DNA from 3 places in the Kitasatospora sp. NPDC057904 genome. Region 3 is predicted to be linked to each of the others. Evidence: riboswitches for the same ligand, from Rfam matches in the RefSeq annotation. Region 3 holds a riboswitch; each other region holds the start of a gene.

Evidence for each region. A riboswitch is a leader RNA that binds a small molecule or an ion and turns the genes downstream of it on or off. The one in region 3 is predicted to bind cobalamin.
Region 1: it holds a riboswitch for cobalamin, as region 3 does, so the genes downstream of both, ACFVSN_RS25700 (cobalamin biosynthesis protein) here and metE (5-methyltetrahydropteroyltriglutamate--homocysteine S-methyltransferase) in region 3, are expected to answer to the same signal.
Region 2: it holds a riboswitch for cobalamin, as region 3 does, so the genes downstream of both, ACFVSN_RS20005 (HoxN/HupN/NixA family nickel/cobalt transporter) here and metE (5-methyltetrahydropteroyltriglutamate--homocysteine S-methyltransferase) in region 3, are expected to answer to the same signal.

The regions. Positions count from the first base shown of each region.
Region 1 covers NZ_JBHVOL010000010.1:258,712-266,527, reverse strand. Annotated here, with positions in the region: gene ACFVSN_RS25720 (CDP-alcohol phosphatidyltransferase family protein) at 1-354, shown strand, start outside; gene ACFVSN_RS25715 (hypothetical protein) at 440-1,762, opposite strand; gene ACFVSN_RS25710 (alpha/beta hydrolase family protein) at 2,425-3,513, opposite strand; gene ACFVSN_RS25705 (helix-turn-helix domain-containing protein) at 3,734-4,429, opposite strand; cobalamin riboswitch at 4,681-4,825, shown strand; gene ACFVSN_RS25700 (cobalamin biosynthesis protein) at 4,927-5,889, shown strand; gene ACFVSN_RS25695 (cobyric acid synthase) at 5,886-7,406, shown strand; gene ACFVSN_RS25690 (putative cobaltochelatase) at 7,403-7,816, shown strand, end outside.
Region 2 covers NZ_JBHVOL010000007.1:227,801-235,616, reverse strand. Annotated here, with positions in the region: gene ACFVSN_RS20020 (AAA family ATPase) at 1-1,116, shown strand, start outside; gene ACFVSN_RS20015 (hypothetical protein) at 1,140-2,813, opposite strand; gene ACFVSN_RS20010 (ArsR/SmtB family transcription factor) at 2,867-3,250, opposite strand; cobalamin riboswitch at 3,333-3,525, shown strand; gene ACFVSN_RS20005 (HoxN/HupN/NixA family nickel/cobalt transporter) at 3,558-4,667, shown strand; gene ACFVSN_RS20000 (type B 50S ribosomal protein L31) at 4,786-5,037, opposite strand; gene rpmG (50S ribosomal protein L33) at 5,119-5,283, opposite strand; gene rpmB (50S ribosomal protein L28) at 5,418-5,654, shown strand; gene rpsN (30S ribosomal protein S14) at 5,654-5,959, shown strand; gene ACFVSN_RS19980 (CobW family GTP-binding protein) at 5,956-7,131, shown strand; gene rpsR (30S ribosomal protein S18) at 7,137-7,370, shown strand; gene rpmF (50S ribosomal protein L32) at 7,380-7,553, shown strand; gene ACFVSN_RS19965 (M24 family metallopeptidase) at 7,646-7,816, shown strand, end outside.
Region 3 covers NZ_JBHVOL010000001.1:176,123-183,938, forward strand. Annotated here, with positions in the region: gene aceA (isocitrate lyase) at 1-441, shown strand, start outside; gene aceB (malate synthase A) at 551-2,161, shown strand; gene ACFVSN_RS00840 (3-hydroxybutyryl-CoA dehydrogenase) at 2,286-3,143, shown strand; gene metE (5-methyltetrahydropteroyltriglutamate--homocysteine S-methyltransferase) at 3,233-5,548, opposite strand; cobalamin riboswitch at 5,700-5,937, opposite strand; gene ACFVSN_RS00850 (putative Ig domain-containing protein) at 6,113-7,816, opposite strand, start outside.

The DNA of each region.
Region 1 (7,816 bases), on a different contig from region 3:
GGCATGCCCTGCCCGATGGGCGCCATGACGGTCATCGCGATCGTGCTGCTCGACCCGCCGTTCCTGCCCGGTCTGGTCGCCATCTTCGGCGCCGCGTACCTGATGGTCAGCCGGATCGAGTACCCGAAGCCGCAGGGCCTGCTGGCCACCGCCACGCTGTGCTGGATCGTGGTCTCCATCGGCTGCCTGGCCGCGTGGGCCACCGGCCTGCCGGGCGGCGACCTGCTCCTGCACGTCGGCGCCTTCGCCCAGATCGCGCTCGCGGCCATGGCGCCGCTGCTGGTCATCCGGCGCAAGGTCGGCCAGAAGGTCGGCGACGTCCGCGCCCGGCGGGCGGAGTCGCGGCTCGGCTGAGCCTCCCGCGTACGAAGCGCACATGACGAAGGGGCCCGGATCCGCAGTGGATCCGGGCCCCTTCGTCATACGTGCTTCCGGGCGCTCACGCCCCGCCGGTGTGGACGCTGAACGCCGAGCGGCGGGCCGCCCGGGCCACGCCCGGGTCCGGGTGCACGCCCGACACCGCCGTCAGCACCGAGGCCGCCCGCGGGTGCCCCGACTGCCGGGCCCGGGCGAACAGCCGCACCGGGTCGCCCGCCGAGGCGCCCTCCACGTGGCCGACCAGCAGCTCGGTCTCGCCGTGGTCCAGCACCGCGGCCGCCGTGTCCACCCAGAGCCAGGCCGCATCCTCGGCGCCCAGCACGTCGGCCGGGGACACGCCCTCGTCCGACTGCTCAGCGAGCCACAGCAGCGCGTACGGGCGCAGCACCGGCTCGTCCACGGCCGCGCGCACCGCCTGCTCGGCCGTGCCCCCGGCCACCCGCAGCGCCTCGAAGGCCAGGCCGCGCACGAGCGCGTCGTCGCCCTGGGCGGCGTCCAGCAGCTCCGCCACGGCACGGTCCGCCGGGCGGGCCGCCACCCAGGCGCGGTACTCGGCCCGGGCCGGGCCCGGCGAGTAGTCGGCGCAGGCGTTCAGCAGCTCGTAGGCGCTCTGCTCGATGTGGCCGGCCGCGGTCTGGGCGACCGTGCAGATCTCCTCCAGCTTCGCCCGCACCGCCCAGTGCCCGAGCGGCGACAGCTCGGCGGCGTCGTTCCGGCGCACCACGGCGCCGACGGCCGCGAGGCCGTCCAGCATCCAGTCCAGGACGGCGGCGACGTCCGCCGGCGCGGCCGGGGTGTCGATCTGCGGCTCGCGGCAGGTGCCGCGGACCGCCGACACGGCGGAGGCGGCGTGCGGCACGGGCGACAGGCCCACGCCCCCGCTGCCGCCGACCCGGCGCTCGTCCAGGCCGCGGCGCAGCAGCTCCAGGAGCTCGCTGTCGGCGACCGGGCCGGCCACCAGGTGCAGGAAGGAGAGCAGCTGCGGGGCCTGGTCCACGGCCTGGCCGGCCAGCACCGTGAAGACGCCGCGCAGGGCGGCCGGCGGGACCGGCGCGAGCAGCGTCCAGGCGTCGAACAGCGCGGACCAGCCGCGCACCACGGCCTCGTCGTCGTGCTCCCAGGCGTGCAGCCGCCAGCCCGGCCCGGCGCCGCCGTCGCGGGCCTCGACCAGGCCGACCAGCAGCGCCTGGCCCCAGGCCTTGGCCGCGGCGCCGACCGTCATGGCCAGTGCGCGGCCCGCCGCGCGGGCGTCCTCGGGGAGCAGTTCGCCCCGCTTGTCGACCTCGCCGAGCTCCCCCGCCCAGCGGGCGATCCGGACGGCGTCCACCAGCATCCGGCGGGCCAGCGGAGCCAGCTCGGCGGGGGCGGGGAAGCCGTCCGGCACGGGGACCCGGCCGCGGCCTGGGGCGGGTGCGGGGCCTCGTCGGCGGGGTACGCCGCCCCCGCCCGGCCTGGCCCCGACGGGCCGGTGGGCCGTACCGGGGAGGCGGGTCACCGTCGCACCGGTACCGATCGTCGGTGGGAGCGGGGCATCACGGTCGCGCGGGTTCCGAGACGTCACGTCGAGCAGTCTTCCCCTTGTACCGGCCTTCTGTCACATCCGGTTGGTTGTACGGGCGGGCGGGTTGTGGCAGCACCTCCGCAAGATCGGGCAACAGCGGCAAACCGCCTGGCCGGAATCGTGTGGCGGGCTCATGCCAGGCCCGTTTGCGGTGGTCACGGGGGGTGTTCGAACGGATACGGAAAGGGCTGCGGCGAGGGGTGAATGGCCGACTCTCGCGGTGTCGCCGACGGATGGAGGCGGGAATGCGCGCACCGGGCACGCCCGCCGGGAGTGCTCCGGGTGGATGCGGATCGGCCAGGTCGGCGAGGGCGGGACCGGTGGCGGAAATCGACCGCGCCGACTTCCCGTTCCGGCGGAATCGGCTTCCGGTGCCCGGGTGGCGCGCGATGACGGGTGGGGGGAATTGCAAGAACGGAGGAAGCGGGGGCCGGACCGGGGAATGACCGGCCGGAATGCCCCGGATTAACGGCAGCCGGTCCGGATCAGAGGAGGGGGGTGAGCCAGCGCCGGAGGAGTTCCGAGTAGTGCGCGGGGTCGGAGTTCCAGAGGGCGGTGTGGTCCGCGCCCGGGAAGGTGCGGAGGCTGACGACGTCGGGACGGGCCGTGGCGAGGTGCCGGGCGGCGCGGAACGGCGCGATCGGGTCGTCCGGGCTGTGCAGGACGAGGGTCGGCACGCGCAGGTCGGCGCCCTCGGCGAGGCGCGCGAAGTCGGCCAGGTCGACCCCGGTGCGGCCCTCCGCGGCCAGCGCGCCGAGCTCGGCGACCGGCCTGGAGTAGCCGGCCCGGACCGCGTCGCGGCGGGCGGTGGCGGGCAGGTCGAGCACCGGCGAGTCCAGGACGATCCCGGCGATCGCCCCCGCCCAGGCCGAACGGGCCGCGGCGTGCAGGCACATCGTCGCGCCCACCGACCAGCCGTAGAGGATCACCCGGCCGGCGCCGCTGTCGAGGGCGAGCCGCACGGCCGACTCCACGTCGCGCCACTCGGTCTCGCCGAAGTGGCCGAGCCCGTCCGGCGAGGCGGGGGCGCCCTGGTCGCCGCGGTAGGTGACGGCGAGGGCGGGCAGCGCCAGGCGCTGGAGGACGGGCAGCACGGGGAGCGTCTGGGTGCGGTCGGCGCCGGGGCCGTGCACGAGGACCACCCAGGTGCCGCGCTTGCCGTCCAGGCGCCAGGCGGGCATCGCGCCCAGCTCGCCGGCGACGGCGGTCTCGGTGAACGGGAGGCCGAGGGAGGTCGTCGGGTCGCCGAGGTGCACGCGCGGGGTGAAGCGGACCTCGGTGCCGGGCGTCAGGGTGCCCCGGTCGGCGCGGACCAGGCGGCGGGTGACGCCCTGTTCGTCGCTGTGCAGGATGTCGTCGACGACGGCGTGGCCGTCGCCGTCCCACTCCAGCGCCCAGCGGCCGGGGTGGAGGGCCGCGGGCGTCCGGTTGAAGGTGATCCGGCCGGCGGCGAGGCTCTGCACCAGGACGGGGCCGGACTCCAGCACGGCGCTCTCCGGCCGCACGAGCCGCTCGGACGCCCGCCGGCCGACGACCAGCACGGCGACCCCGGTGCCGACGGCGGCTGCCGCCACGGCGGCTGCGGTTCCCCAACGCATATCGCTCCCCGCTCTGTGAGTCTGCTGGGGACAAGTTCACTGGCGGGTGGGGGCGGGGGCCAGTGGGATGGGCTGTACGGGGGACGGGGTGGGGGGGCGGCTCCTGCGGAGGGCGGGGAGGCGGGAGGCCGAGGCGGAGGCGGGGGCGGGGTGGGGACGGGGTGGGGTGGGAGCCGGGGACGGGGTGGGGGTGGGGTCAGACCGGGATCTCCGTGTGGAGGCGGCCGAGGAGTTCCCAGAAGCGCGGGGCCAGGGGCCGGTCGCGCGGGGGCAGGGTGGGCGTCGCGGCGCCCCAGTGCGGGGAGGACACCTGGTGCTCCTGGTGCAGGGCCGTCAGGACGGTCGCGAGGTCGTCCTCGTGGACCGGCACGAGCCGCGCGACCGCCCGCAGGTGGGGCTGCCAGCGGCCGTCCACGCACCTGCGCAGCCGCTGGTCGAGCTCGGCGCCGCGGCCGGTCACCTCGACGAGTTCGGTGAGCCGCAGTCCGAGCACCTGGGCGAGCGCGTGCGTCCGCTCCTCGTCGCCGTCCCACGTCCCGGTGAGTTCGGCCTCCTGGTAGACGCGCAGGGCGACGCCGATGCGACGGGCGGCGGTGTCCTGGCTCAGTTCGCGGGCCACGCGGTGGTCGCGCAGGCGGGCCGGGCGGGTGCCCATGAGCTGCGCGGGCGGGCACCACAGGGCGCGGGCGAGGGCGATGAACTCCTCCTCGGTGGGGCGCAGCTCGCCGCTCTCCCAGGCGATGACGTGCGTGGGCAGCAGCCGGACGCCGTGCGCGGCCATGCCGCCGGCGACCTGTTCGGGGGTCAGGCCGAGCCCGGCGCGGTGGGCGCGGGCCGCGGCGGGCGAGAACGGCACCGGGGGCAGGGCGGGCGGAGGCTGTCTTCGTCGCATGTGAACGAACGCTAGGGCCGGTACGAACGGGCCCCCAGCCGCCGAACGCACGAAGCGCCGGGGAGGGCGCGCGCGGACCGCTGGAGGATCGCACAGGATGTCATGCCCCTGCGGCGGCAGTACTCGGAGGTAGTGACGGGGGCGTTCGCGGGCGCGCGCCGGGCCTCCCGCGTGTGACCAACCCCTCCGTGACCTCGGTTGACTCCCGGTTCGGCCGCGTGATGGGATCCCAGGGCCAAACGGAGGCATGCAGAGGAAGCCGGTGCGAGTCCGGCGCGGTCCCGCCACTGTCACCGGGGAGCACGGCCGGAACGACGCCACGGCGGACCGTCAGTCTTCGCTGACGTGCTGCTGGAAGGCTCCGGGGGTGCGTTCGACCCGGAAGCCAGGAGACTCTCGCCCCCGGTACGTCGATCCAGGGCGCGGACCCTGAGTGAGGACTCGCACGCGATGCAGGCTGCCCCGACCCGCCGAGCCCTCCCCTGTCCCCCTCCGTCGTGCGCCCGCTGACCCGCGCCGCCGCCTTCGCGGTCGGCGCCGTCGCGGGCTACCTGGCGGACGCCCGCTACGCCGATCCGCGCCGCGGCCACCCGGTGGCCGTCTTCGGCGGTGCGGCGACCCGCCTGGAGCGCCGGATGTGGCGCGACGACCGGGCCACCGGGGCCGCGTACACGGCGCTCTGCGTGGGCGCCGTCGCGGCGGGCGCGGTGGCGCTGGAGCGGACGGCCGGCCGCCGGCCGCTGGGGCGGGCCGCGCTGGCCGCCGCCGCGACCTGGACGGTGCTCGGCGGCACCTCGCTGACCCGGGAGGCGCGCACGATCGGCCGGGCGCTGGCCGCGGGCGACCTGCCCGCCGCCCGGGAGCGGCTGCCGCACCTGTGCGGGCGCGACCCGAGCGCGCTGGACGGGCAGCAGATCGCCCGCGCCGTCGTGGAGTCGGTGGCCGAGAACACCGCGGACGCCGTCGTGAACGCGCTGGCCTGGGGCGCCCTCGCCGGCACGCCCGGTCTGCTGGCCTTCCGCGCCGTCAACACGCTGGACGCGATGGTGGGTCACCGCTCGCCGCGCCACGCCCGGTTCGGCTGGGCCTCGGCCCGGCTGGACGACGTGGCGGGCTGGCCTGGCGCCCGGCTGACGGCGCTGCTGACGGTGGCCGCCGCGCCGCAGCCGCGGACGGCCTGGCGGGTGTGGCGGCGGGACGGTTCGGCGCATCCGAGCCCGAACGCGGGGCAGGCCGAGTCGGCGTTCGCGGGCGCCGTGGGCGTGCGGCTGGGCGGCACGCTGCAGTACGGCGAGCGCGTCGAGCACCGGCCGGTGCTGGGCGCGGAGCTGCGGCCGGTGACGGTGGACGACATCGAGCGGGCCTGCGCGCTGTCGCGGCGGGTGGGCGCGCTGGCGCTGGGTACGACGGTCGCGGGGCACGTCCTGCTGCGATCGCTGCTGAGGAGGGGAAGGGCATGACCAACGCGCTGCTGGTCGCGGGGACGACCTCGGACGCGGGCAAGAGCGTCGTCACGGCGGGCATCTGCCGGTGGCTGGCCCGCCGGGGCGTCCGGGTGGCGCCGTTCAAGGCGCAGAACATGTCGCTGAACTCGTTCGTGACGGCCGACGGCGCCGAGATCGGCCGGGCCCAGGCGATGCAGGCCCAGGCCGCCCGGGTGGAGCCGGAGGCGGCGATGAACCCGGTGCTGCTCAAGCCCGGCGCGGACGGCCGCAGCCAGGTGGTGCTGCTCGGCAGGCCGGTCGCCGAGGTGGGCGCGCTGGACTACCGCGAGCGCAAGCCCGTCCTGCTGGAGCGCGCCCTGGAGTGCCTGGCGGACCTGCGCCGCCGGTACGACGTGGTGGTGTGCGAGGGCGCGGGCTCGCCCGCCGAGATCAACCTGCGCGACCGGGACATCGCCAACATGGGCCTGGCGACGGCCGCCCGGCTGCCTGTCGTGGTGGTCGGCGACATCGACCGGGGCGGCGTGTTCGCGGCGATGTACGGGACGCTGGCGCTGCTGTCCGAGGAGGACCAGCGGCACGTGGCCGGCTGGTTCGTCAACAAGTTCCGCGGGGACGCCCGGCTGCTGGCGCCCGGCCTGGAGATGCTGCACGGCCTGACCGGCCGTCCGGTGCTCGGCACGCTGCCGATGCTGCCGGGGCTGTGGCTGGACGCCGAGGACTCGCTGGACCTGTCGACGGTCGTGGACCGGGTCGACGGGCGCGGGCCGCTCGGGGCGGACGTGCTGCGGGTGGCCGTGGTGCGCTTCCCCCGGCTGTCGAACTTCACCGACCTGGACGCGCTGGCGCAGGAGCCCGGCGTGCTCGTCCGCTGGGCGACCCGGCCGGAGGAGCTCGCCGACGCCGACCTCGTCGTGCTGCCCGGCACCCGGGCCACCGTGGCCGACCTCGCCTGGCTGCGCGAGCGCGGGCTGGAGCCGGCGCTGCGGGCGCGGGCGGCGGCCGGGCTGCCGGTCCTCGGTGTGTGCGGCGGGTACCAGATGCTGGCGGGCTCGATCGTCGACGACGTCGAGTCCAAGGCCGGTGCCGTCGACGCGCTCGGCCTGCTGCCGACGCGCGTGCGGTTCGGCGTGGAGAAGGTGCTCGCCCGGCCGGTCGGCGAGGCCTACGGGCACCGCGTCGAGGGCTACGAGATCCACCACGGGGTGGTCGCCGTGGACGGCGGGGAGCCCTTCCTGGACGGATGCCGGGTGGGCTCGGTGTGGGGCACGACCTGGCACGGCGCGCTGGAGAACGACGGGTTCCGCCGGGAGTTCCTGCGCGAGGTGGCCGCGCTGGCGGGCCGCGCGTTCGTCCCGGCGCCGGACACCTCGTTCGCCGAGGCGCGCGAGGCCCGGCTGGACCGCCTGGGGGACCTGATCGAGGAGCACGCGGACACCGACGCGCTGTGGAAGCTGATCGAGGGCGGGGTGCCGGCGGCCGGAACGCTGCCGTTCCTGCCGCCCGGTGCGCCTGAGGAGGCTGGCAACGCATGAGTGACGTCCGCTACCCGTTCACCGCGGTCGTCGGGATGACCGACCTGCGGCTCGGACTGCTGCTGAACGCGGTCTCCCCGGCCGTGGGCGGCGTGCTGGTGCGCGGCGAGAAGGGCACCGCCAAGTCGACGATGGTCCGCGCGCTGGCCGGCCTGCTGCCGTCCATCGCCACCGTCGACGACTGCCGCTTCTCCTGCGACCCGGCCGCGCCCGACCCGCAGTGCCCGGACGGACCGCACGCCTCCTCCGGGAGCAGCGAACGGCCGTCCCAGCTGGTCGAGTTGCCGGTCGGCGTGGCCGAGGACCGGATCGTCGGCTCGCTCGACCTGGAGCGCGCGCTCGCCGAGGGCGTCAAGGCGTACGAGCCCGGACTGCTCGCCAAGGCGCACCGCGGGGTGCTCTACATCGAC
Region 2 (7,816 bases), on a different contig from region 3:
CTGATCGGCGTGCATCCCGGCCCCTTCGTGTCGGCCGAACTGGCCGGGGCGACGGGCGTCGAGGACGCGGACGAGGCCCTGGACGAGCTGTGCGGCGCGCACCTGCTGGACGTCGTGGTCGACGACGGCCCGGAGGAGCGCTTCCAGGCGCACGACGTCGTCCGGACGCACGCCCACGCCCGTGCGCGCGAACTGCCCGGCCGGGCCGAGCTCCTGGCCGGGATCGTCGCCTACTTCAGGGGCCGGGCGTCGGTGGCGGACCGGGCGATGGGGTCGCGGCTGCGGGTGCAGGAGCCGAGCGGCGACGACCTGCCGGGCTTCGGCTCGTACGCGGCGGCCCTGGAGTGGTTCCAGGCCGAACGGGCCGACCTGCGCGCGGTGGTGGAGGCGGCGGCCGGGCAGGGGTGGCACGGCGAGGTGTGGCGGCTCTGCGAGTCGCTGTGGCCGCTGTACCACGGCCGCAAGCACTACGAGGACCTGATCGCCACCCACCGGCTCGGCGTCGAGTCGGCGCAGTGGGACAACCAGCCCGACGCCGTCGTCCGGATGCGCAACCAGCTCGCCCGCGCCTACTACGAGCGGCGGGAGTTCCCGCTCGCGGCCGAGCAGTTGGCGCTCGGCGCGGAGCAGGTGCCGCTGGTGACCGACCGGCGGCTCGCGGGCGTGCTGTACGAGACGGACGGGCTGCTGTGCCTGGCCGACGGGCGGACGGCGCGGGCGGTGGAGCGGTTCACGCTGGCCCTGGAGGAGAACCGGGGCGACGACCACGGCGAGATCGTGCAGAGCTACAACGTCGCGCAGGCGCTGATCGCGGACGGCCGGGCGGAGGAGGCGCTGGCCGTCCTCGACGAGGCCCGCGCGAGGGCCGTCGACACCGAGGACACCGACATGCTGATGAAGCTCCCGCTGGTGCGCGCCCGGGCCCACCGCGCGCTGGGGCGGCTGGACCTCGCGGTCGCGGACGCCGCCGAGTGCGCGCGGCGGGCGGCCGGGCTGAGCCAGTACGCGAAGGAGGCGCAGGCGCACACGCTGCTCGTCGAGCTCGCGGAGGAGCAGGGGGACGCGGCGCTCGCGGCGCGTAGCCGGGAGCGGCTGCAGGAACTGCAGGCACGCTAGTGCCGTGGCACTAGGACGTCCTCTTACGGCCCGGTGGTGAACGCGACCCGGGTGCGGTGTTCGCCGGTGCGGATGGTGAGTCCGTGCTCGGGGAGGCCGGCCGGGTCGCCGCCGGCGGTGAGCCAGTGCGCCACGGCGGAGCCGAGGAGCAGCGGGTCGAGGCGGGGTTCGGCGCTGCCCCAGGTCCGTTCGGCGCGGGCTTCCAGCAGCAGGCCGGTGCGCAGCCGGACGAGGTGGCGGGCCGGGCCGAGGGCGGCCACCGCGACGGCGAGGCCGGGGAGCGCGGCGGCGGTGTCGGCGAGCCAGCGTCCGGCGGGGACTTCGGCGCGCGTCTCGGTCCGGGCGAGGACCTCGGCGGTGTAGCGCAGGGCGTCGCCCGGGTGTTCGTCGGTGAGGGCGTGGAAGCCGCGCGGGCTGTGGTCGCCGGGGTCGAAGGGGTAGCGCCGCAGGCTGACCTCGGTGCCCTCGCTCGCGGCCTCGACGTCGTAGGCCGTCGGGCCTTCGGGGGTGCCGGGGCGGGGGACCGGCTTGGGGTAGGGCGGCAGGAGCGGTTCGTCGTCCGGTTCGTCCAGTCCGTCCAGGAAGGAGTAGAGCAGTGGGCGCAGCACCTCGGCGGAGCGGCCGCGGCGGGCGAGGGAGCGGTCGGTGATCGGGCGCAGGGCGGCCGGGTCCTGCTTCTGCAGGGCCTGTTCGAGCTGAGCGGCGAGGTCGCCGTCCGGGTCGAGTGCCGGGGCGGCCTGGCCGAAGGCGTGGCTGGGGGAGTGCGGGTCGAGTTCGGCGGCGCCGGTGGCGACGAGCAGGGTGGGGCGTTCCAGGGCGGCGCCGTAGACGGACACCGAGCCATGGTCGCCGATCAGGCAGTCGGCGGCGACGAGGGCGGCCTGCCAGCCCTGGTGGGGCGGGACGAGGCGCAGGCCCATCCGCCGGGCGTCGTCGAGCAGGGCCTCGGGGTCGTGCCGGTTCCAGATGTTGGGGTGGAGGACGACGGCGACCGCGTACTCGTCGGCGGGGAGCCGGCGGACGAGGCGCCGGGGCAGGTCGGGGCGGCGGCCGAATAACGAGTGCTCGCTCCAGGTGGAGTTGACGACGACGAGCCGCCGGCCGTCGACGGCGCCGAGGGCGGCCCGGTAGGAGTCGCGCAGGCGCAGGCTGCGGAGCATGCGGTCGAAGCACGGGTCGCCGACGACCTGGGCGACGTCCAGTGCCTCGGGGCAGGAGACCCGCAGCCGGTCGAGCTGTTCCGGGTGGGAGAGGCCGAGGACGTCGACGAAGACCCGGCCGTGGTGGGTGAGTTCGTTGCGGGAGAGGCCGGCTGCGCTGACGGTGTCGCCGGTGGACTCGGTCACCAGGCGGTTGTAGCCGGCGCCGTGCGGGAGGACGACGAGCCGGGCGTCGAGGCGGTGCATCGAGGAGTGGACGGCGCAGGCGACGGCCAGGTCGAAGCGGTGCCGGACGGCGTCCTCCCAGTCCAGCAGGGTGATGCCGGGCAGGCCGCGCAGGTAGTCGTCGAGGCCGTCGGCGAAGGCGGAGCCGGGGTTGACGGTGGCGTAGCGCTCGATGCCGTCGCGGTTCAGGAGGGTGAGGACGTCGAGGACCCGGGTGGCGGAGGTGAGGGTGCGGGCGACCGCCAGCACGCGCGCCCTGACCGGCCGGGTGTTCCAGCGGTCGGCGGGCCAGGCGTGGGGGTGGGTCGGCACGCCATGATCGTACTCATCGGGTCGGCTCCCCGCGGTGATTCAGGCCCGGGAGGTCAGCCCGCCGCGGCGGCGGGCTCCTCGTGGTCGGCCGCGGCGCACTCGTCGAGGAGGGGGCGCATGCTCTCGTCGACGAGCCGGTAGCGCACGACGCGTCCGTCCTTGTCCCCGGTGACCACGCCGGCCGTCCGCAGCAGCCGCAGGGCCTGTGAGACGGCCGGGTCGCGCATGCCGGTGGCGACGGCGAGGTCGGTGACGGCGAGCGGTCCGGCGCGGTGCAGGGCGAGCAGGATCGCGAGCCGCCCGGGGTCGGCGAGCAGGGAGAACCGCTCGGACCACGAGCGGACGTGCGCGGCGTCGCCGATCGCGGCGATGGCCTCACAGACCCGGTGTCCGTCGATGGTGCGGTGGCCCGCGCGGTCGGCCGGTACGAGATGCATGCGGACATTCTGGCAGCTCACGACCTGTGATCCTGGACACCTGCGTAGGTGCGCAGCCTTGCAAGGGTCGGCCCGGGACCCCTACGGTGTTCCCCGCCGTGGTGCTCGGGAAGACCGGTGACGGACCCTCAGGGGTCCCAGTCCGGAGCGGCCCTCGCCACTGTGATCGGGGGAGTCCGCCCGTACCCAGACGCCACTGGGCGCTTCGCGCGCCTGGGAAGGCGGGTACGGGAGCCCCGTCAGCCAGGAGACCGGCCACGGCATCTCACGAACGTCTTTCCACGAGGTGCTGGAGCGTGATCCGAAGATGACCCTGCCCGAAACCGCCGCCCCCGAGGCCGCGCCCGCCGTGCTGCCCACCTTCCGGTGGAGGAGAGAGGACACCGTCCGCACCGCCGGGCTGATGGGGGTGATCCTGGCCATGCACGTCGTGGCGTTCGGGACCCTCGTCTTCCTGGTGGCGCCGCACAACTACGCCGTCGGCACCCAGGTCTTCGGGGTGGGCCTCGGCATCACGGCGTACACGCTCGGCATGCGGCACGCGTTCGACGCCGACCACATCGCGGTGATCGACAACACCACCCGCAAGCTGATGGCCGACGGCAAGCGGCCGGTCTCGGTGGGCTTCTGGTTCGCCCTCGGGCACTCGTCGATGGTGGTCGTCATGGCCGCCCTGGTCGCGGGCGGCGCGCAGCTGGCGAACACGCTGATGGACGACGAGTCGACGACCCACCAGTGGCTCGGCATGGTCGGCACGACGGCCTCAGGCGCGTTCCTCTACCTGATCGGCGCGCTCAACCTGGCGGCGCTGCTCGGCATCCTGAAGGTGTTCCGGGCGATGCGCGCGGGGCAGTACGACGAGGCCGAGCTGGAGCAGCACCTGAACTCGCGCGGCTTCATGGCCCGGGTGCTGAACCGGGCGACCCGCTCGATCACCCGGCCCGGCCAGATGTTCCCGGTGGGCATGGTGCTCGGCCTCGGCTTCGACACCGCGACCGAGGTGACCCTGATGGTGATGGCCGGTTCGGGCGCGGCCGCCGGGCTGCCCTGGTACGCGATCGTCTGCCTGCCGCTGCTGTTCGCGGCGGGGATGAGCCTGTTCGACACGCTGGACGGGACGTTCATGAACTTCGCGTACCAGTGGGCGTTCTCCAACCCGGTGCGCAAGGTGTACTACAACCTGACGATCACCGGTCTGTCGATCGCGGTGGCGTTCATCATCGGCACGATCGAGCTGGTCGGCGTGCTGCACGAGAAGCTGGACCTGACCGATCCGGTCACCGGCTGGATCGCGGACATCTCGCTCGACAACGTCGGCTACGCGATCGCCGGGCTGTTCGTCGTCGTCTGGGCCGCGGCGATCGCGTACTGGAAGCTGGCCGGGGTCGAGAAGCGCTGGGGCGCCGAACGCTCCTGAGCACGGCTGCCGCACGCCTGCCGCACGCCTGCCGCACGCCTGCCGCACGCCTGCCGCGACGGCGCCTCCCCACGGTGGGGAGGCGCCGTCGCGCGCGTTCCGGGCCGGCTGCGCCGGGTCAGCTGTGCCGGTCGCCGTAGCGCTGGCGGAAGCGCTCGACGCGGCCCGCGGTGTCGAGCACGCGGGACTGGCCGGTGTAGAAGGGGTGGCTCGCCGAGGAGATCTCGACGTCGATGACGGGATAGGTGTTGCCGTCCTCCCACTCGACCGTGCGGTCGCTGGTGACCGTCGAGCGGGTGAGGAAGGAGAGGCCGCCGACCTTGTCGCGGAAGACGACGGGCCGGTAGGCGGGGTGGATTCCGGGCTTCATGGGGGTGCCTCCTCGGCGGGGGATCAGCGCTCTTCGTTCGACGTTCTTCGTTTCGACGTTCTTCGTTCCGGCGCTCTTCGGTCAGCGCTCTTCGCGGAAGTCGACGTGCTCGCGCGCGACCGGGTCGTACTTGCGCAGCACCATCCGGTCCGGGTCGTTCCGGCGGTTCTTGCGGGTCACGTACGTGTAGCCGGTGCCGGCGGTGGAGCGGAGCTTGATGACGGGGCGCAGTTCGCTGCGGGCCATGAGGTCCTCCGGAGGGGTCGGGTGGTGCGGCGGTTCGGGGCCGGGTTGGAACCGTACACCGAAATGGATGTCATTTTCATCTGGGGTAACGTGACCTCCGTCCCGCCCATTCCCGGACCGTTTTGGGAGCCCCCATGTCCGCCCACTGCCAGCTCACCGGCCGCCGGCCGGGCTTCGGCAACGCGATCTCGCACTCGCACCGCCGCACCCCGCGGCGCTTCGACCCCAACATCCAGCGCAAGCGCTACTGGCTGCCGGGCGAGGGCCGGTACGTCCGGCTCACGCTCAGCGCCAAGGGGATCCGCACGATCGACGCGATCGGGGTCGAGGCCGCCGTCGCCCGGATCCGGGCCCGGGGGGAGAAGGTCTGATGGCGAAGCAGAGCAAGATCGCCAAGAACGAACGGCGGCGCGAGACCGTCGCCCGCTACGCGGGGCGCCGCGCCGAGCTCAAGAGGACCATCGCCCACCCCGGCACCGCCCCCGCCGAGCGCGCCGCCGCCCAGGCCGAACTCGCCCGCCAGCCGCGCGACGCCAGCGCCACCCGGATCCGCAACCGCGACGCCGTCGACGGCCGCCCGCGCGGTTACGTCGGCGCCTTCGGCCTCTCCCGGATCAATCTGCGCACTCTCGCCCACGCGGGCCACCTGCCCGGCGTCCGCAAGGCCAGCTGGTGAGCGGCGCGGACGGGACCAGGCTGCCCGTCGTGGTCGTCGCCGGGCTGCACGCCGACCACCGCCGCAGTGCCGTCGAGGAGTTGGCGCGCGGCGCGGTCGACGCCGTGGTCCTCCACCACGACCTGCGGGACGCCTCCCGCGGCGTCGTCCACCGCCGACTGCGCGACGCGGGCGGCGAGTTCGACCCGGCCGACGTACCGCTGCTCAACGACTGCCCGTGCTGCGCCCTGCGGGAGGACCTGCTGCCCCGGCTGCTGCGCATCGCGGACGAAGGACGGCACGGGCTCGCGGTGGTCGAACTGTGGGGCGGCAGCGATCCGCACCCGGCCGTCGAGGTCATCGCCGGCGGCGAGGTCGACGGCCGGCCCCTGGCGGAGGCCGTCGAGCTCGCGGGCGTCGTCGCCGCCGTCGACCCCGACCGGCTCACGAGCGAACTCTCCGTCTCCGACGACCTCGTGGAGCACGGCGAGCACACCGCACCGGAGGACCCCCGCACCCGCGCGGAGGCCCTCGCCCACCAGATCGAGTACGCGACCACCCTCGCCGTCCCGCGCGCGACCGCGCACACGCCGGGGCTCGCGATGCTCCGCCAGCTCCACCCCACCGCCCGCGTCGTGCGGCTCGCCACCGGTGCGCTCACCCGGGCCGCGCTCGGCGGCTTCGACGTCGCGGCCGCCCGCGACCGGGTCAACCCGGCGCTGGCGCTGCTGCCGCAGGAGCACGACGAGGGCGGGGTCACCACGATGGTGTGGGAGCGCCGCAGGCCGCTGCACCCGCAGCGACTGCACGAGGCGCTCGAACTGCTCGTCCCGGCGGCCCAGCGCAGCCGCGGCCGCTTCTGGCTGGCCAACCGGCCCGACCTGATGCTCGCGTGGGACGCGGCCGGGGCGAACCTCGCGGTGGAGGAGTGCGGGCCGTGGCTCTCCGCGCTGCCCGACGCGGCCTGGGACCTCTACCCGCCCGCGCGCCGGGCCGCCGCCGCCCTCGACTGGCACCCGGCCCACGGCGACCGCGTGCAGCAGCTCAGCTTCACGGCCGAGGGCCTGGACACGGACGGGATCACCCACCTCCTCGACTCCTGCCTGCTCACCGACGCCGAACTCGCCGCCGGCGAATCCGGCTGGAAGGCGCTGCCCGACGCCTTCCACGACCTGCTCGACCCCGTCGCCTGAGGATCATCACTGTGCGTAAACGACTCAACCCGCCGAGGCCCAAGCCCAACCCGCTGGTCACAGCCGGTATCGAGTACATCGACTACAAGGACACCGATCTCCTGCGGAAGTTCGTCTCCGATCGCGGCAAGATCCGCAGCCGCCGGGTCAGCCGGCTGACCGTCCGGCAGCAGCGGGCGATGGCCCGGGCGATCAAGAACGCCCGCGAGATGGCCCTGCTCCCGTACACCACCCGATAGGAGACCCCGATGGCCGTACCCAAGCGCAAGACGTCCCGCAGCAACACGCGGCACCGCCGGGCCCAGTGGAAGGCGAGCGCGCCGAAACTCGTCCCGATCACGGTGAACGGGCGGGAACTGCTCGTCCCGCAGCACCTCGTGCCCGCCTACCGGAGGGGGCTCATCGATCCGGAAGGGGGGTGACGGCGCCGCCGGGGGCGCGGGTAGGTAAAGGTCGCGCCCCCGTCGGGGGTTCTCGGCGGGCGGATCGGGGGCGGGCTTCGTAGGCTCGACGCATGTCTGATGCGTACGCGGGTCGGCGGGAGCGGCTGCGGGAGCACTGCAGTGCGGCCGGGGCCGATGCGGCGCTGATCACCCGGCCGGCCAACGTGCGGTACCTGACCGGCTGCGCCCCCTGCGGCGCGACCTTGCTGCTCACCAGGGAACGGGTGCTGCTGACGCTGCCG
Region 3 (7,816 bases):
TGGGTGGAGACCGGCACCCCGGACCTCGCCCAGGCGCGCGAGTTCGCCGAGGCGCTCAAGGCCGAGTACCCGGACAAGATGCTCGCGTACAACTGCTCGCCGTCCTTCAACTGGAAGGCCGCGCTGGACGACGACCGGATCGCCAAGTTCCAGCGGGAGCTGGGCGCGATGGGCTACCGCTTCCAGTTCATCACGCTGGCCGGCTTCCACGCGCTCAACCACTCGATGTTCCATCTCGCCCGCGGCTACGCCGAGCACGGCATGACGGCGTACGTCGACCTCCAGGAGGCCGAGTTCGCCGCGGTGCCGGACGGCTACACCGCCGTCAAGCACCAGCGCGAGGTCGGCACCGGGTACTTCGACCTGGTGTCCACCGCGCTCAACCCGCACGCCGAGACCCTCGCCCTGACCGGCTCCACGGAGGCCGAGCAGTTCCACTGATCCACCCCGGCGGCCTCTTCGGGGAGAGGACGCCCTTCACCCCGCAGCCCGGGGCCTCGTTGAGGGACGAGGCCCCGGGCCCCACCCACCCCGCCTCCTGGAGGACCGGATGAGCCAGCCCACCCGTACCGAGGTCCTCGGCGAGCACGAGGACCGCTTCGACGAGATGCTCACGCCCGAGGCACTCGCCTTCCTCGCGCGCCTGCACGACGAGTTCGCCGTCCGACGCGCCGGCCTGCTCGCCGAGCGCCACCGCCGCGCCGCCGCGCTCGCGGCCGGCGGCACGCTCGACTTCCTCCCGCAGACGCGCGCCGTCCGCGAGGACACCACCTGGCGCGTGGCCGGCGCCGGACCCGGCCTCGCCGACCGCCGGGTGGAGATCACCGGCCCGCCCGAGCGCCGGATGACGGTCAACGCGCTCAATTCCGGTGCGAAGGTGTGGCTCGCCGACTTCGAGGACGCCACCGCGCCCACCTGGCACAACCTCGTCTCCGGCCAGCTCAACCTGATCGACGCGATCGAGCGCCGGATCGACGACACGACGCCCGGGGGCAAGCGCTACCGGATCGGCGACGACCCGGCCACCATCGTCGTCCGCCCCCGCGGCTGGCACCTCGACGAGGCCCACCTGCTGATCGACGGCCGCCCGGCCATCGGCGCGCTGGTCGACTTCGGCCTCTACCTCTTCCACTGCGGCCGCCGCCAGATCGAGCGCGGCAGCGGCCCGTACTTCTACCTGCCCAAGCTGGAGAACCACCTCGAAGCCCGCCTCTGGAACGACGTCTTCACCTTCGCCCAGCGCGAGTTGGGCATCCCGTACGGCACCGTCCGCGCGACCGTCCTGATCGAGACCATCACCGCCGCCTTCGAGATGGACGAGATCCTCCACGAACTGCGCGACCACGCGGCCGGGTTGAACGCCGGCCGCTGGGACTACCTGTTCAGCCTCATCAAGAACTTCGCCCACCACGGCCCGCGGTACGTCCTGCCCGACCGCGCGACCCTCACCATGACGCAGCCCTTCATGCGCGCCTACACCGACCTCCTCGTCCGCACCTGCCACCGCCGCGGCGCCCACGCCATCGGCGGCATGGCCGCCGCCGTCCCGCAGCGCGACCCGGCCGCCAACGAGGCCGCCCTCACCAAGGTCCGCGCGGACAAGGAACGCGAGGCCGGCGACGGCTTCGACGGCTCCTGGGTCGCCCACCCCGGCCTCGTCGCCACCTGCCGCACCGCCTTCGACGCCGTCCTCGGCGACCGCCCCCACCAGCTCGACCGCACCCGCGAGGACGTCGACGTCACCGCCGCCGACCTGCTCGCCGTCCACCGCCTCTCCCCCGGCCTGCCGACCGACCACGGGCTGCGGTCCAACGTCGCCGTCGCCCTGCGCTACCTCACGGCGTGGCTCGGCGGCGCCGGGGCCGTCGCCGTGTTCGGCCTGATGGAGGACGTCGCCACCGCCGAGATCGCCCGCTGCCAGATCTGGCAGTGGCAGCACCACTGCACCCGGCTCACCGGCGGCTCCCTCGCCACCCCGGACCTGGTGCGCCGCCTGATCGACCGCGAGCGGGCCGCGCTCCTCGGCGAGGGCGTCGAACCCGAACTGCTCGACCACGCGGTGCGGATCCTCGAAGAGACCGCCCTCGGCGACGAACTCCCCGCCTTCCTCACCACCGAGGCGTACGCCCGCCACCTCGTCCGCGTCCGCGCCGCGGCCTGACCCGCCCACCCGTACGGAGGCAGCCTTGAACGAGATCCGCCGTCACGAGACCAGTCATGACGAAGCCAGCCGTGGCGAAGCCGGCCGTCACAAGACCGGCCGTGACAAGACCAACCGTGACGCGATCCGCCGCGTCGCCGTCGTCGGCGCCGGCCAGATGGGCTCCGGCATCGCCGAGGTCTTCGCCCGCGCCGGCCTGGACACCATCGTCTGCGAGAGGGACCCGGCCGCACTCCGGGCCGCCCGCGGCCGCATCGACCGCTCCCTGCACCGCGCCGTCGACCGCGGCCGGATCAGCCCGACCGACCGCGAGGACACCTGGGCCCACCTGCTGTTCGCCGACAACCTCGAAGCGCTCGCCGACCGCCAGCTCGTCGTCGAGGCCGTCATCGAGGACGAACGCGTCAAAACGGACGTGCTCACCGCGCTCGACAAGGTCCTCGCCGACGACGACGCGGTCCTCGCCCCCAACACCTCGTCCATCCCGGTCACCCGCCTCGGCAACACCACCGGCCGCGCCTCGCACGTCCTCGGGCTGCACTTCTTCAACCCGGCCCCGGTGATGCCCCTCGTCGAGCTCGTCTCCTCCCTGCACACCTCCCCACCCGTCCTGGCCCGCGCCGAGGCCTTCGCGCGCGACGTCCTCGGCAAACACGTCGTCCACTCCCGCGACCGCGCCGGCTTCGTCGTCAACGCCCTGCTCGTGCCCTACCTGCTGTCCGCGATCCGGATGGCCGAAGCCGGCCACGCCACCCCCGAGGACATCGACGCCGGCATGGTCCACGGCTGCGCCCACCCGATGGGTCCGCTCCGACTCGCCGACCTCATCGGCCTCGACACCGTCGAGGCGATCGCTCGGTCGATGTACGACGAGTACAAGGAGCCGCTCTTCGCACCCCCGCCCCTGCTCTCCCGCATGGTCGAGGCGGGCCTGCTCGGCCGCAAGACCGGGCAGGGGTTCCACCCGCACCGCGGGGTGTGACCGAGCCGGCCCCGCCGGTGTCCAGGCCTCTGTCGCGGAGGGCCGGACACCGGCGGGGCCTTGTGCTGTCCCCGGGGAAGGGGGTCGGATCAGCCCGCCAGTTCCTCGCGCAGGTGGCGGGCGGCGGCGACGAGGCTGTCGAGGGAGGCGCGGGTCTCCGCCCAGCCGCGGGTCTTCAGGCCGCAGTCGGGGTTGACCCACAGGCGCTCGGCCGGGATCGCCGCGAGGCCCGCGCGCAGCAGCGCCACGGCCTCCTCGGTGCTCGGCACGCGCGGGGAGTGGATGTCCCACACCCCCGGACCGACCTCGCGCGGGTAGCCCGCCCCGGCCAGTTCCCCGGCCACCTCCATGTGCGAGCGCGTCGCCTCCAGGGAGATGACGTCCGCGTCGAGCTCGTCGATCGCCGTCATGATCGCACCGAACTCGGCGTAGCACATGTGCGTGTGGATCTGGGTGTCGGCGCGGACGCCGGAGGTGGCGACGCGGAAGGCCTCCGTCGCCCAGTCCAGGTAGGCCAGGCGGCCGGCGGCCCGCAGCGGGAGGGTCTCGCGCAGGGCCGGCTCGTCGACCTGGACGACGGCCGCGCCGGCGGCCTCCAGGTCGGTGACCTCGTCGCGCAGGGCGAGGGCGACCTGGCGGGCGGTCTCGGCGAGCGGCTGGTCGTCGCGCACGAAGGACCAGGCGAGCATGGTGACCGGGCCCGTCAGCATGCCCTTGACCGGGCGGTCCGTCAGGCCTTGCGCGTAGCGGAACCAGTCGACGGTCATCGGGTACGGGCGGGAGATGTCCCCGGCCAGGACCGGCGGGCGGACGTAGCGCGTGCCGTAGGACTGCACCCAGCCGTGCCGGGTGGCGAGGTAGCCAGTGAGCTGCTCGGCGAAGTACTGGACCATGTCGTTGCGCTCGGGCTCGCCGTGGACGAGGACGTCGAGGCCCGCCTTCTCCTGGTAGGCGATGACCTCGCGGACCTCCGCCTCCATGCGCTCCCGGTAGGCGGCGGCGTCGATCCGTCCCGCGTTCAGGTCGGCGCGCGCGAGGCGCAGTTCGGTGGTCTGCGGGAAGGAGCCGATGGTGGTGGTCGGCAGCAGGGGGAGGCCGAGGCGGGCGCGCTGGGCCTCGGCGCGCTGCGGGTAGGCCTGGGCGCGGCGGGTGTCGTCGAGGGTGACGGCGGCGGAGCGGGCGCGGACGGCCGGGTCCCGGGTGATCGGCGAGCCGGCCCGGGAGGCGAGGTCGGCGCGGTTGGCGGCGAGGTCGGCGGTGATCGCCCCGGTGCCCTCGCGCAGGCCGCGGGCCAGCAGCGCCGCCTCCGCGGCCTTCTGCTTGGCGAAGGCGAGCCAGCGCAGGATCTGCGGGTCGACGTCGCGTTCGGCGGAGGCGTCGATCGGCACGTGCAGGAGGGAGCAGGACGGCGCGACGTCGACCCGGTCGGCGAGCCCGAGCAGGGTGGCCAGGGTGGCGAGCGACTGCTCCAGGTCGTTGATCCAGATGTTGCGCCCGTCGACCACGCCGGCCACCAGCCGCTTGCCCGGCAGCCCGCCGGCGGCGGCGAGGTCGTCCAGGTTGGCGGCGGCAGGTCCTGTGAAGTCCAGCGCCAGACCCTCGACCGGGGCCTTGGCGAGGACCGGGAGCGCCTCGCCCAGGCGGTCGAAGTAGCTCGCGACCAGCAGCTTCGGACGGTCGGTCAGCGTGCCCAGCTCGCGGTAGGCGCGGGCGGCGGCGTTGAGCTCGGCGGGGGTGCGGTCCTGGACGAGCGCGGGCTCGTCCAGCTGCACCCACTCGGCGCCGGCGGCCTGCAGAGCGGCGAGCAGCTCCGCGTACACGGGCAGCAGCCGGTCGAGCAGGGTGATCGGCCGGAAGTCGTCGTCGACGCCGGGGGCGGGCTTGGCCAGCAGCAGGTAGGTGACCGGCCCGACCAGCACCGGGCGGGCGGCGTGACCGAGCGCGAGGGCCTCCCGCAGTTCGCCGACCGCCTTGGCCGGATCGGCGGCGAAGGCCGTGCCCGGCCCCAACTCGGGTACCAGGTAGTGGTAGTTGGTGTCGAACCACTTGGTCATCTCCAGCGGCGCGACGTCCTGGGTGCCGCGCGCCATGGCGAAGTACCCGTCCAGCGGGTCGGCATCGACGGCGTCCCGGTGGCGGGACGGGATGGCGCCGACCGCGACGGTGGTGTCCAGCACGTGGTCGTAGAGCGAGAAGTCCCCGGTCGGGATCTCCTCGATGCCGGAGTCGGCGAGCTGCTGCCAGTTCCCCCGGCGCAGGTCGGCGGCGGTGGCGAGCAGCGTCTCGGCGGTGACGGCGCCCTTCCAGTACCCCTCGATCGCCTTCTTGAGCTCCCGGCCCCGGCCCTGGCGGGGGTAGCCGTACGCGGTGGCGAGGGTCGCCGCGGCTGCGGACTTCATGGTCAAGGGACTCTCCTTCGCGAGTCTGTCTCTCAAGTACCCGGCGACGGGACGAGGACGCGAAGGGATGACGCACCGGGCGAACCGCTGCACGGGCAGCTCCGCCTGGTGTGGTCGCCGACCCGCCCTCGAGGTCACCGGATGGCCGCGCGCGAACGGTCGCACGCGGGCAGCGGGCAGGTCTTCGGACTCGTGGGCACGGCCGGCCCTTGAAGGGCGGTCACCTACTGGCCGTCGCTTCCCAGACCCGGCCCGGGCCCAGTGCGTATGACGGCGGTCGTTCCCACTCACCGCTGCGGGGCAGTCCCGGACTGGCCAGTTGAAAGGCGTCACCGGGTTCCCTCTTGCGACGCCCCGCCTGGCGGACGGGGCGAACCAGCTGCACGGCCAGCCTACGGCCTATCCGCGGTCGCTTCGTCGGGGATTCGGCCATTCGTCCGGATGCTGAGACGACGTCAGGAGACGACGTCGGGATTCGGCGCCACCGCGGACGTGCCGGTGGGGCCGCAGTCGGCTGCGGCCCCACCTGTCGTACCTGTCGTACCTGTCGTACCTGTGGTGCTCGGTCGGTCAGGAGGCGTTGAGGGCCGTGTCGTCGATCACGAAGCTGGTCTGGAGCGAGGCGTCCTCGGTGCCGGTGAACTTGATGGTGACGCTCTGCCCGGCGAAGGAGGAGAGGTCGTAGGTGTGCAGGGTGTAGCCGTTGGCCGCGTTGACGTTGGAGAAGGTGGCCAGGGTGGTGGAGTTGGCCTGGACGGTGAGCTTGTCGTAGGCCGTGGTGCCGGTCTCGGCGGTGTCGATGTGCAGCCAGAAGCCGAGCGACGCCTTGCAGCCGGCCGGGATCGTGACGGTCTGGCTCAGGGTGTCGGTGTGGCTGCTGCCGTAGCCGTCGAGCCACGCCTTCCAGGAGCCGGAGCGGGCGGCCTCGCTCGCGGAGTTGTCGATCACGCCGGCGGTCGCGGTCCAGGGCGAGGCGCTACCCGTCTCGAAGCCCGGGTTGCCGAGCAGTTGGCCCGCACCGGTGCAGCCGCCGCCCTGGGCTGACACGGCCCAGGTGAAGCTCGTCGAACCGGAGGCGTTGGTGGCGTCCTTCGCCGTCACCGTCACGTTGTACGTGCCCGCCGTCGACGCCGTGCCGCTGATCAGGCCGCTGGAGGCGTCGATGGACAGCCCGGTCGGCAGGCCGCTCGCGCTGTACGTCAGGCTCTGGCCGGAGGCGGAGTCCGTCGCGCGGATCTGCAGGGAGGCGGCGCTGCCCGTGGTGGTGCTCTGGTTGCCCGGGTTGGTGACCGTCACGGTGTTGCCCGTGCTGGTGCCGGCCCGGAAGGCGGTCGGGCCGTTCGGCGTGCCGAGGCCGGTCGGGCCGTCGTAGCCGGAGCCCGCGGTGCACAGGTAGGACGGGGAGCAGGTGCCGTTGGCGCCGCTGGTCACGTCGTTGAGCGCACTCGTGTGCTGGTACGGGTACTGGGACGGGTAGTCGCTCGCGCCCGGGGTGCCGGCGTCGGCGTAGACGGCGGCGATGATCGGCGACGAGGCGCTGGTGCCGCCGTAGACGGCCCAGCCGCTGCCGCCGTAGGTCTGGTAGACGGCGACGCCGGTGGCCGGGTCGGCGACCGCGGACACGTCGGCGACGGTCCGGTTGGAGCAGCCGCTGTCGCTCTGCCAGCTCGGCTTGGGGTCGTAGGCCGAGCAGCCGGAGCCGGCGCCGTTGCCGCCCGAGCTGGAGCCCCAGACGGTCTCGTGCCAGCCGCGCGCGCTGGAGTCGCGGGTCAGCGAGGTGCCGCCGACGGCGGTGACGTACTGGGAGGCCGCCGGGTACTCGGTGCCGTAGCCGGAGTCGCCCGAGGACACGGTGATGGCGACGCCGGGGTGGTTGAAGTACTGGCTGTCCGAGGAGGTGTCGGTGGAGTCCTCGGGGCCGCCGTAGCTGTTGGACACGAACTTCGCGCCCTGGGCGACGGCCTGGTTGACGGCGGCGCCGAGGTCGGCCATGTTCGCCGAGCTCGCCTCGACCAGCAGGATGTGGGCGTTCGGGGCGGCGGCGGAGACCATGTCGACGTCGAGGGAGATCTCGCCCGCCCAACCGGTGTCGCCGGCCGGGTAGTTGGTGCCGCCGTTCTGGTCGATCTTCTTGAAGCAGCCGTTGGCGGTGGTGCACGCAGGCAGCCCGTACTGCGCGCGGTAGGTCGCCAGGTCGGACTCGGCGTTGGGGTCGTCGTTGGCGTCGACGATGGCGACGGTCTGCCCGGCGCCGCCGTTGGTCGACAGGCCGTA